2 regions of the Pseudomonas sp. 31-12 genome follow, and region 2 is predicted to be linked to the other one. Evidence: predicted binding sites of a transcription regulator. Region 2 holds the regulator's gene; the other holds the start of a gene.

Region 1 (4,007 bases), 3.3 Mb from region 2:
GTTCTCCCTTGGTTGACCTTTATGAAGGATAGATGTTCGGTTAGGGTTTTGTGGCGGGGGGATCCAGCGAGGTTTTTGCGGTGTATTTCAGACCGCCATCGCTAGCAGGCTAGCTCCCACAGGTTCAGTGCGAAACCTGTGGGAGCTAGCCTGCTAGCGATTGGGCCCTATCAGACACTAAATACGGAAACTGCCCACCAACTGCGTAAGACGCGCCGCCTGCTGCTCCAGGTCAGAACACGCCCGCAACGTCGACTGCAAGTTCTCCACACCTTCCTGGTTCAGCGTATTGATCTCGGTAATGTCGACGTTGATCGACTCCACCACCGCCGTCTGTTCCTCGGTCGCCGTCGCCACCGACTGGTTCATTCCGTCAATCTCACCGATGCGCAACGTCACACTGTTCAGGCGCTCGCCTGCCAGGTTGGCGATTTCCACGCTGTCCTGGCTGTGGCGCTGGCTGTCGCTCATGGTGCTGACGGATTCGCGGGCGCCGACTTGCAGCTCCTCGATCATGGTCTGTACCTGCTGCGCCGATTCTTGCGTGCGGTGCGCCAGGTTGCGCACCTCGTCTGCCACCACGGCAAAACCACGTCCGGCTTCACCGGCGCGCGCTGCTTCAATGGCCGCGTTGAGCGCCAGCAGGTTGGTTTGCTGGGAGATGCTGGTGATCACTTCGAGAATCTGCCCGATGTTCACGGTTTTGCTGTTCAGCGATTCGATGTTGGTACTCGAAGCGCTGAGCATGCTCGACAGCTGATTCATCGCTTTGATGCTGCGATCCACCACTTGTTGTCCATCTTCGGCCAGGCTGCGGGCATCGCTGGCCTGACTGGACGCCTGGGCGGCGTTGCGGGCGATTTCCTGAGCGGCTGCGCCGAGCTGGTTGATCGCCGCGGCCACGCTGCTGGTGCGCGAGGCTTGCTGGTCGGAGTTGAACATCGACGAGTTCGACGCGGCGACCACACGCAGGGCCACTTCGTTGACCTGGCCGGTGGCCGAGGACACTTCACGGATCGAACCGTGAATGCGTTCCACAAAACGGTTGAACGCGGTGCCGAGAACGCCGAATTCATCGTTGTTGACGATGGTCAGGCGTTTGGTCAGGTCGCCTTCGCCGTCGGCGATGTCTTCCATGGCGCGGGTCATGACGTGCAGCGGCCGGATCAGGATGCGGATCAGCATGCCCAGCAACGCGATGATGATCGCTACGGCAATGATGGTCGCAACGACCGCCGAAGCGCGGAATTCACTGAGCATCGAGAAGGCTTTGTCTTTATCGACCGACAGGCCGATGTACCAGTTGACCGATGGCAGGCCTTTGATCGGCGTGAACGTGACGATGCGGGTCTTGCCGTCGACCTCCACTTCAGTGAAGTCGCTGCTGATGCGCGGGGTGTTTTTCGGGTACGCCTCGCTCAGGGACTTCATCACCAGGGCTTTGTCCGGGTGCACCAGGATCTTGCCGTCGGCGCTGACCAGGAAGGCATAGCCCATGCCGTCAAAGTCACGTGCGCTGAGGGTATCGATCAGGGTTTGCAGGCTCAAGTCGCCGCCCACCACGCCCACGCTTTGCCCGGCCTTTTTCGAGGCGGTGGCGATGGAGATGATGGTCTGGCCAGTGGCCGCATCGATGTAAGGTTCGGTCAGGGTTGCCGTGCTGCTGCTTTCGGCGCCTTTGTACCAAGGGCGTACCCGTGGGTCGAAGCCGGCAGGCATTTTCGCGTCTGGGCGAATCGTGAAGCTGCCGGTGGCATCGCCCAGGTAGGACGCCATGAAGGTCGACGTCAGGGCTTTCTGCTCAAGCAGGCTGGCGACGTTGGCCTGTTCAGGATTGACCGCGATGTTTTGAGCGAGGTTATCGATCAGCAGGATACGACCGGCCAGCCAGGTCTGGATGTTGCTGGCGGTGACGTCTCCCATCTCATTAAGGTAATTGTCCAGGTCTTCGCGAATGGCGTTGCGCTGCAGATAGTCGTTGTACAGTGTGAACGAGGCGAAGGCGGCAATGACGATGAGGGCGGCGGCAAGCAAAATTTTATGGCTGAAGCGCAGGTTTTTGTTCATGGCTTGGGGTTCCGCTAAGGTCTTAATGTCCTGAGCGTGCTTTTATAAAGGCACGCTAAATGGGCAATGTTGAAAAAAAGCTGATATTTCCATCCTCTCCTTAGGGAATTACCGACGCTATTTTCGGATTGGTCTCACAACTATTTGTATCGGCCGTGCAGGATCAAAGATTAACCATGGGTGACAAAATGCCTGACTCATTGCAACTCGTTATCGGCGCCGACCTGACCGGCCAGCCAATCTCTCAGGCCATGCGCCTGGCGAACCGTCACGGTCTGGTGGCGGGCGCTACCGGGACCGGTAAAACCGTCACGTTGCAGCGTCTGGCCGAAGCCTTCAGCGATGCTGGCGTCGCGGTGTTCGCCGCAGACATAAAGGGTGACCTGTGTGGCCTGGGTGCCGCCGGCAACCCGCAAGGCAAAATCGCCGAGCGGATTGCCGGGATGCCGTGGCTGAACCACAAACCGGCGGCCTATCCGGTCACCCTGTGGGACATTCACGGTCAGTCCGGTCATCCGTTGCGCACCACCTTGAGCGAAATGGGGCCGCTGCTGATCGGCAGCCTGCTGGAGCTGACCGACAGTCAGCAGTCGGCGCTGTATGCCGCATTCAAGGTGGCGGACCGCGAAGGGCTGTTGTTGCTGGACCTCAAGGATTTGAAGGCGCTGCTCAATCACCTGCGCGACAACCCCGAATTGCTGGGGGACGACGCGGCGCTGATGACCACCGGTTCCAGTCAGGCGCTGTTGCGGCGTCTGGCGACTTTGGAACAACAAGGCGCCGAGGCGTTGTTCGGCGAACCGGCGCTGCAACTCGAAGACATTCTGCAACCGACGGCCGATGGCCGTGGGCGCATCCACTTGCTGGACGCCAGTCGTCTGGTCCACGAAGCGCCGAAGGTGTATGCGACGTTCCTGCTGTGGTTGCTGGCCGAGTTGTTCGAGCAACTGCCGGAGCGGGGCGATTCGGACAAACCGCTGCTGGCGCTGTTTTTCGACGAAGCGCATTTGTTGTTCGCCGACACGCCCAAGGCGTTGCAGGATCGCCTGGAGCAGGTGGTGCGGCTGATTCGTTCCAAAGGCGTGGGCGTGTATTTCGTCACGCAATCACCGGGCGACTTGCCAGACGATGTACTGGCTCAGTTGGGCCTGCGCATCCAGCATGGTTTGCGCGCCTTCACCGCCAAGGAACAGAAATCCTTGCGTGCGGTGGCAGAGGGTTTCCGGCCGAACCCGGCGTTTGATGCCTTGTCGGTGCTGACCGAGCTGGGGATCGGCGAGGCGCTGGTCGGCACTTTGCAGGACAAAGGCACGCCGGAGATGGTCCAGCGCGTATTGGTCGCCCCGCCGCAATCGCGGATCGGGCCGCTGACCGAAACCGAACGCACGATGCTGATCGCCGGGTCGCCGTTCAAGGGACGGTATGACAAGCCGGTTGATCGGGAATCGGCGTATGAAATATTGATGGGGCGCAAAGGGTTGGCGCCGGAGCCCGACGCCGTTCCGGGTAAACCGGCCGCCGAAGAGCCAAGCTTTACCGACAAGGCCGGGGAATTCCTCGGTACAGCGGCGGGGCAGGCGCTGAAATCGGCGATGCGCCAGGCGGCCAATCAACTGGGCCGACAGCTGGTACGCGGCCTGATGGGCTCGCTGCTCGGCGGCAGCAAACGCCGATAGTCAGCGGGCACGGTCCAAATGTGGGAGCGGGCTTGCTCGCGAAGGCGGTGTTTCAGTCGACATCAACTGTGACTGACACACCGCTTTCGCGAGCAAGCCCGCTCCCACAGGTTTTTTGTCATTCCTTGGGTTTGGCGTGCGCCGCAAGCCGCTCCAGCGCTGCTCGCAGATTCGGATCGCTGATGCCATCGGCCGTGGCCTGAATGGTCGCGCCGGCATCCGTCGACAAACTGATGGTATGGCCCGCTGCCCCTTGCTGAACAG
Region 2 (4,007 bases):
GGACAGTTGCTCTAGAATCTCGCCGGCCTCAACCAGGAAATCCTGAAGGATCTCTTCATCGGCGCCGAAGCTCATTAAGGGGGTGCTCCTGAGGTCTAAAAACCTAAAAAACCTAAAATGCTAAAACTCTAAAATCCTAGGCTGGATAACAAATCGTCCACATCGTCCTGACCGGACACAACGTCTTCTCTTTTATCGGCATGAATCTGCGGACCTTCACCCTGAGAGAGATGTTTTTGCGGATCTTTTTCAGCGAGCATCGCATCACGGTCATGTTCGATACCCGCAAAGCGGTCTACCTGACTGGCCATGAGCACGAGTTTGAGCAGGTTGCTTTCAACTTCGGTGACCAACTGGGTCACGCGCTTGATCACTTGACCGGTGAGGTCCTGGTAATCCTGGGCCAGCAGAATGTCGTTAAGGTTGCTCGACACCGTGCGATTGTCCTCGCTGCTGCGCGTCAGGAAACCGTCGACCCGCCGGGCCAGCTCGCGGAACTCTTCAGCCCCGACTTCGCGACGCATGAACCGACCCCAATCCGTGCTCAACGACTGGGCTTCTTCGCTCAGGCTGTTGATCAGCGGCGTGGCGTTTTCCACCAGGTCCATGGTGCGGTTGGCGGCGGCCTCGGTCAGCTTGACCACATACCCCAGGCGCTCGGTGGCGTCCGTGATCTGCGACACTTCCTCGGCTTGCGGCATGTTCGGGTCAATCTGGAAATTGACGATCGCGCTATGCAGCTCGCGAGTGAGCTTGCCCACTTCCTGATACAGGCCGCGGTCACGGGTCTGATTGAGCTCATGGATCAGTTGCACCGCGTCGCCGAACCTGCCCTTTTCAAGGCTGTTGACCAATTCGACCGCGTGTTTTTTCAGGGTCGATTCAAAATCGCCCTGTGAAGATTCGTTATTGTCCATAGCTCCCCCGGTGACGCAGTGCTCAACCGATGCGTTCGAAAATCTTTTCGATTTTGTCTTTCAACGCCTGGGCCGTGAAGGGTTTGACCACATAGCCGTTAACACCGGCCTGGGCCGCTTCGATGATCTGCTCGCGCTTGGCTTCAGCGGTGACCATCAGCACTGGCAGGTGCTTGAGCTTTTCATCCGCGCGCACGTGGCGCAGCAGATCGATGCCGGTCATGCCAGGCATGTTCCAGTCCGTTACCAGAAAGTCGATGCTGCCGCTGTTGAGGACCGGGATCGCAGTGATGCCATCGTCAGCCTCGACCGTGTTGGTGAACCCAAGGTCACGCAACAGGTTTTTTATGATCCGCCGCATCGTTGAGAAGTCATCAACGATGAGGATTTTCATGTTCTTGTCCAATTCGACCTCCAAGCAGTCTTAAACGCGCCCAGCACCTGGACACGCCATTTCAATCAATCCGGCAATGCACTCGATGACTGTCTGGAGCACAACAGATCGCGACCGATGCAGTTCAACACTCCACCGGTCTCGTTCGCAGTGTCCCCACACTGCCTTCAGCGCGCTCGCCACTCCCCCAAACGCCCCCGCAAACGGGCCGCGCACTGGCTATGTAACTGGCTGACCCGCGATTCGCTGACCCCCAGGACCTCACCGATTTCCTTGAGGTTCAGCTCTTCGTCGTAGTACAGCGCCAACACCAGTCGCTCACGCTCCGGCAAATTGGCAATCGCGTCCGCCAGCGCTGCCTGGAAGCGTTCATCTTCCAGATCGCGTGACGGCTCCAGATGTGCACTCGCGCCATCCTCGTGCAGCCCTTCGTGTTCGCCGTCCTGCAACAGATCGTCGAAACTGAATAACCGGCTGCCCAGGGTGTCGTTCAAAATCCCGTAATAATCATCGAGACTCAATTGGAGTTCGGCCGCAACCTCATGATCTTTAGCGTCACGACCGGTTTTAGCTTCAATCGAGCGAATTGCGTCGCTGACCATCCGGGTATTGCGGTGGACCGAACGTGGCGCCCAGTCCCCCTTGCGTACTTCATCGAGCATCGCGCCACGGATTCGAATGCCCGCGTACGTCTCGAAACTCGCGCCTTTGCTGGCGTCATATTTGGTCGATACTTCAAGCAGGCCGATCATCCCGGCCTGGATCAGGTCTTCAACCTGAACACTGGCCGGCAGACGGGCCAGCAAGTGGTAAGCAATGCGTTTGACCAGTGGCGCGTAACGCTCGATCAGCTCGTACTGCGCGTCACGTGCCGACTTCTTGTAGAGGTTGTAGCCACTGGCTGTCATAGGACGGGTCCTGCGGTCTGTTGCACGAGGCGCTCGACGAAAAACTCCAGGTGCCCACGCGGGTTGGCAGGTAACGGCCAGGTGTCGACCTTCTGCGCGATTGCCTTGAACGCCAGGGCGCACTTGGAACGCGGGAAGGCTTCGTAGACGGCGCGCTGCTTCTGCACAGCCTTGCGCACGCTTTCGTCGTAAGGCACCGCGCCAACGTATTGTAGGGCGACGTCGAGGAAGCGGTCCGTGACCTTGGTCAACTTGGCGAACAGGTTGCGACCTTCCTGCGGGCTCTGGGCCATATTGGCCAGGACGCGGAAACGGTTCATGCCGTAATCGCGGTTCAGCAGTTTGATCAGCGCGTAGGCATCCGTGATCGAGGTCGGCTCGTCGCAGACCACCAGCAAGACTTCCTGCGCTGCGCGAACGAAACTGACTACCGAGTCACCAATACCCGCAGCGGTGTCGATCACCAAGACGTCGAGGTTGTCGCCGATATCGCTGAAGGCCTGGATCAGGCCGGCGTGTTGGGCCGGGCTCAAATGAACCATGCTCTGTGTGCCGGACGCGGCCGGGACGATGCGGATACCGCCGGGGCCTTGCAACAGAACGTCGCGCAGCTCACAGCGGCCTTCGATCACGTCGGCCAGGGTACGTTTGGGTGTCAGCCCTAGCAGGACGTCGACGTTCGCCAGCCCCAGATCGGCGTCCAGCAGCATGACGCGCCGGCCGAGCTCAGCTAGAGCCAGGGACAAGTTCACTGACACGTTAGTCTTCCCGACGCCACCTTTGCCGCCGGTCACCGCGATCACCTGTACGGGATGCATGCTGCCCATGTTATTTCTTTACCTTGTCTTGCATAGACGGAGGCCACATTACTGGCTGCGCGTTCATCAACTGAACAATGCATGGCAGACCATCGATGTAGGTACAAAAACTGTTCATTAGTACCTCAGCCAACCTGCCTGGTCGGGCTGTGGTAAATATCAGCGAACATGTCAGCCATGGCTTCTTCGCTGGGTTCTTCCTGCATTTGCACGCTTACGGCGCGACTGACCAACTGATGACGACGCGGCAGATGCAAATCATCTGGAATACGCGGGCCATCGGTCAGGTAAGCCACCGGCAATTCATGACTGATCGCCAGGCTCAACACCTCGCCCAGACTTGCCGTTTCATCCAGTTTAGTCAGGATGCAGCCAGCTAGCCCGCAGCGCTTGTAACTGTGATAAGCGGCCGTTAGAACCTGTTTCTGGCTGGTGGTTGCCAGAACCAGATAGTTTTTTGACTTGATGCCACGTCCAGCCAGGCTTTCGAGCTGCATGCGCAGGGCCGGATCGCTGGCCTGAAGGCCCGCGGTATCGATCAGCACCACGCGCTTGCGCAACAATGGATCCAGCGCCTGCACCAGCGATTGGCCCGGATCGACGTGAGTTACCGACACGTTGAGGATCCGGCCCAGGGTCTTCAATTGTTCCTGAGCACCGATACGGTAGCTGTCCATGCTCACCAGCGCGATGTTTTGCGCGCCGTATTTGAGCACGTAGCGGGCCGCGAGCTTGGCCAGGGTGGTGGTCTTGCCCATGCCGGCCGGGCCGACCATGGCAATCACGCCGCCCTCTTCCAGTGGCTCGACTTCCGGTGTGGCGATCATCCGCGCCAGGTGCGCCAGCAACATGCGCCAGGCCTGACGAGGTTCGTCAATGTCGGTAATCATCGCCAGCAAATCGCGGGACAACGGGCCGGACAGGCCGATGCGTTGCAGGCGACGCCAGAGACTGGCCTGGGCCGGACGAC

Evidence for each region. The regulator FliA, encoded in region 2, starts transcription of late flagellar genes. The targets are predictions, from matches to a motif close to CTAAAGTTTNNNNNNNNNNNGCCGNTAA.
Region 1: DJ564_RS25660 (methyl-accepting chemotaxis protein) is a predicted target of FliA. The motif match lies at 2,214-2,241, and genes of this name have one in related genera.

Annotation. Positions count from the first base shown of each region.
Region 1 covers NZ_CP029482.1:5,423,419-5,427,425, reverse strand. Annotated here, with positions in the region: gene DJ564_RS25660 (methyl-accepting chemotaxis protein) at 178-2,067, opposite strand; gene DJ564_RS25655 (helicase HerA-like domain-containing protein) at 2,256-3,743, shown strand; gene DJ564_RS25645 (DUF721 domain-containing protein) at 3,862-4,007, opposite strand, start outside.
Region 2 covers NZ_CP029482.1:2,009,048-2,013,054, reverse strand. Annotated here, with positions in the region: gene DJ564_RS09310 (chemotaxis protein CheA) at 1-75, opposite strand, end outside; gene DJ564_RS09305 (protein phosphatase CheZ) at 129-917, opposite strand; gene DJ564_RS09300 (chemotaxis response regulator CheY) at 940-1,311, opposite strand; gene fliA (RNA polymerase sigma factor FliA) at 1,479-2,219, opposite strand; gene fleN (flagellar synthesis regulator FleN) at 2,216-3,046, opposite strand; gene flhF (flagellar biosynthesis protein FlhF) at 3,163-4,007, opposite strand, start outside.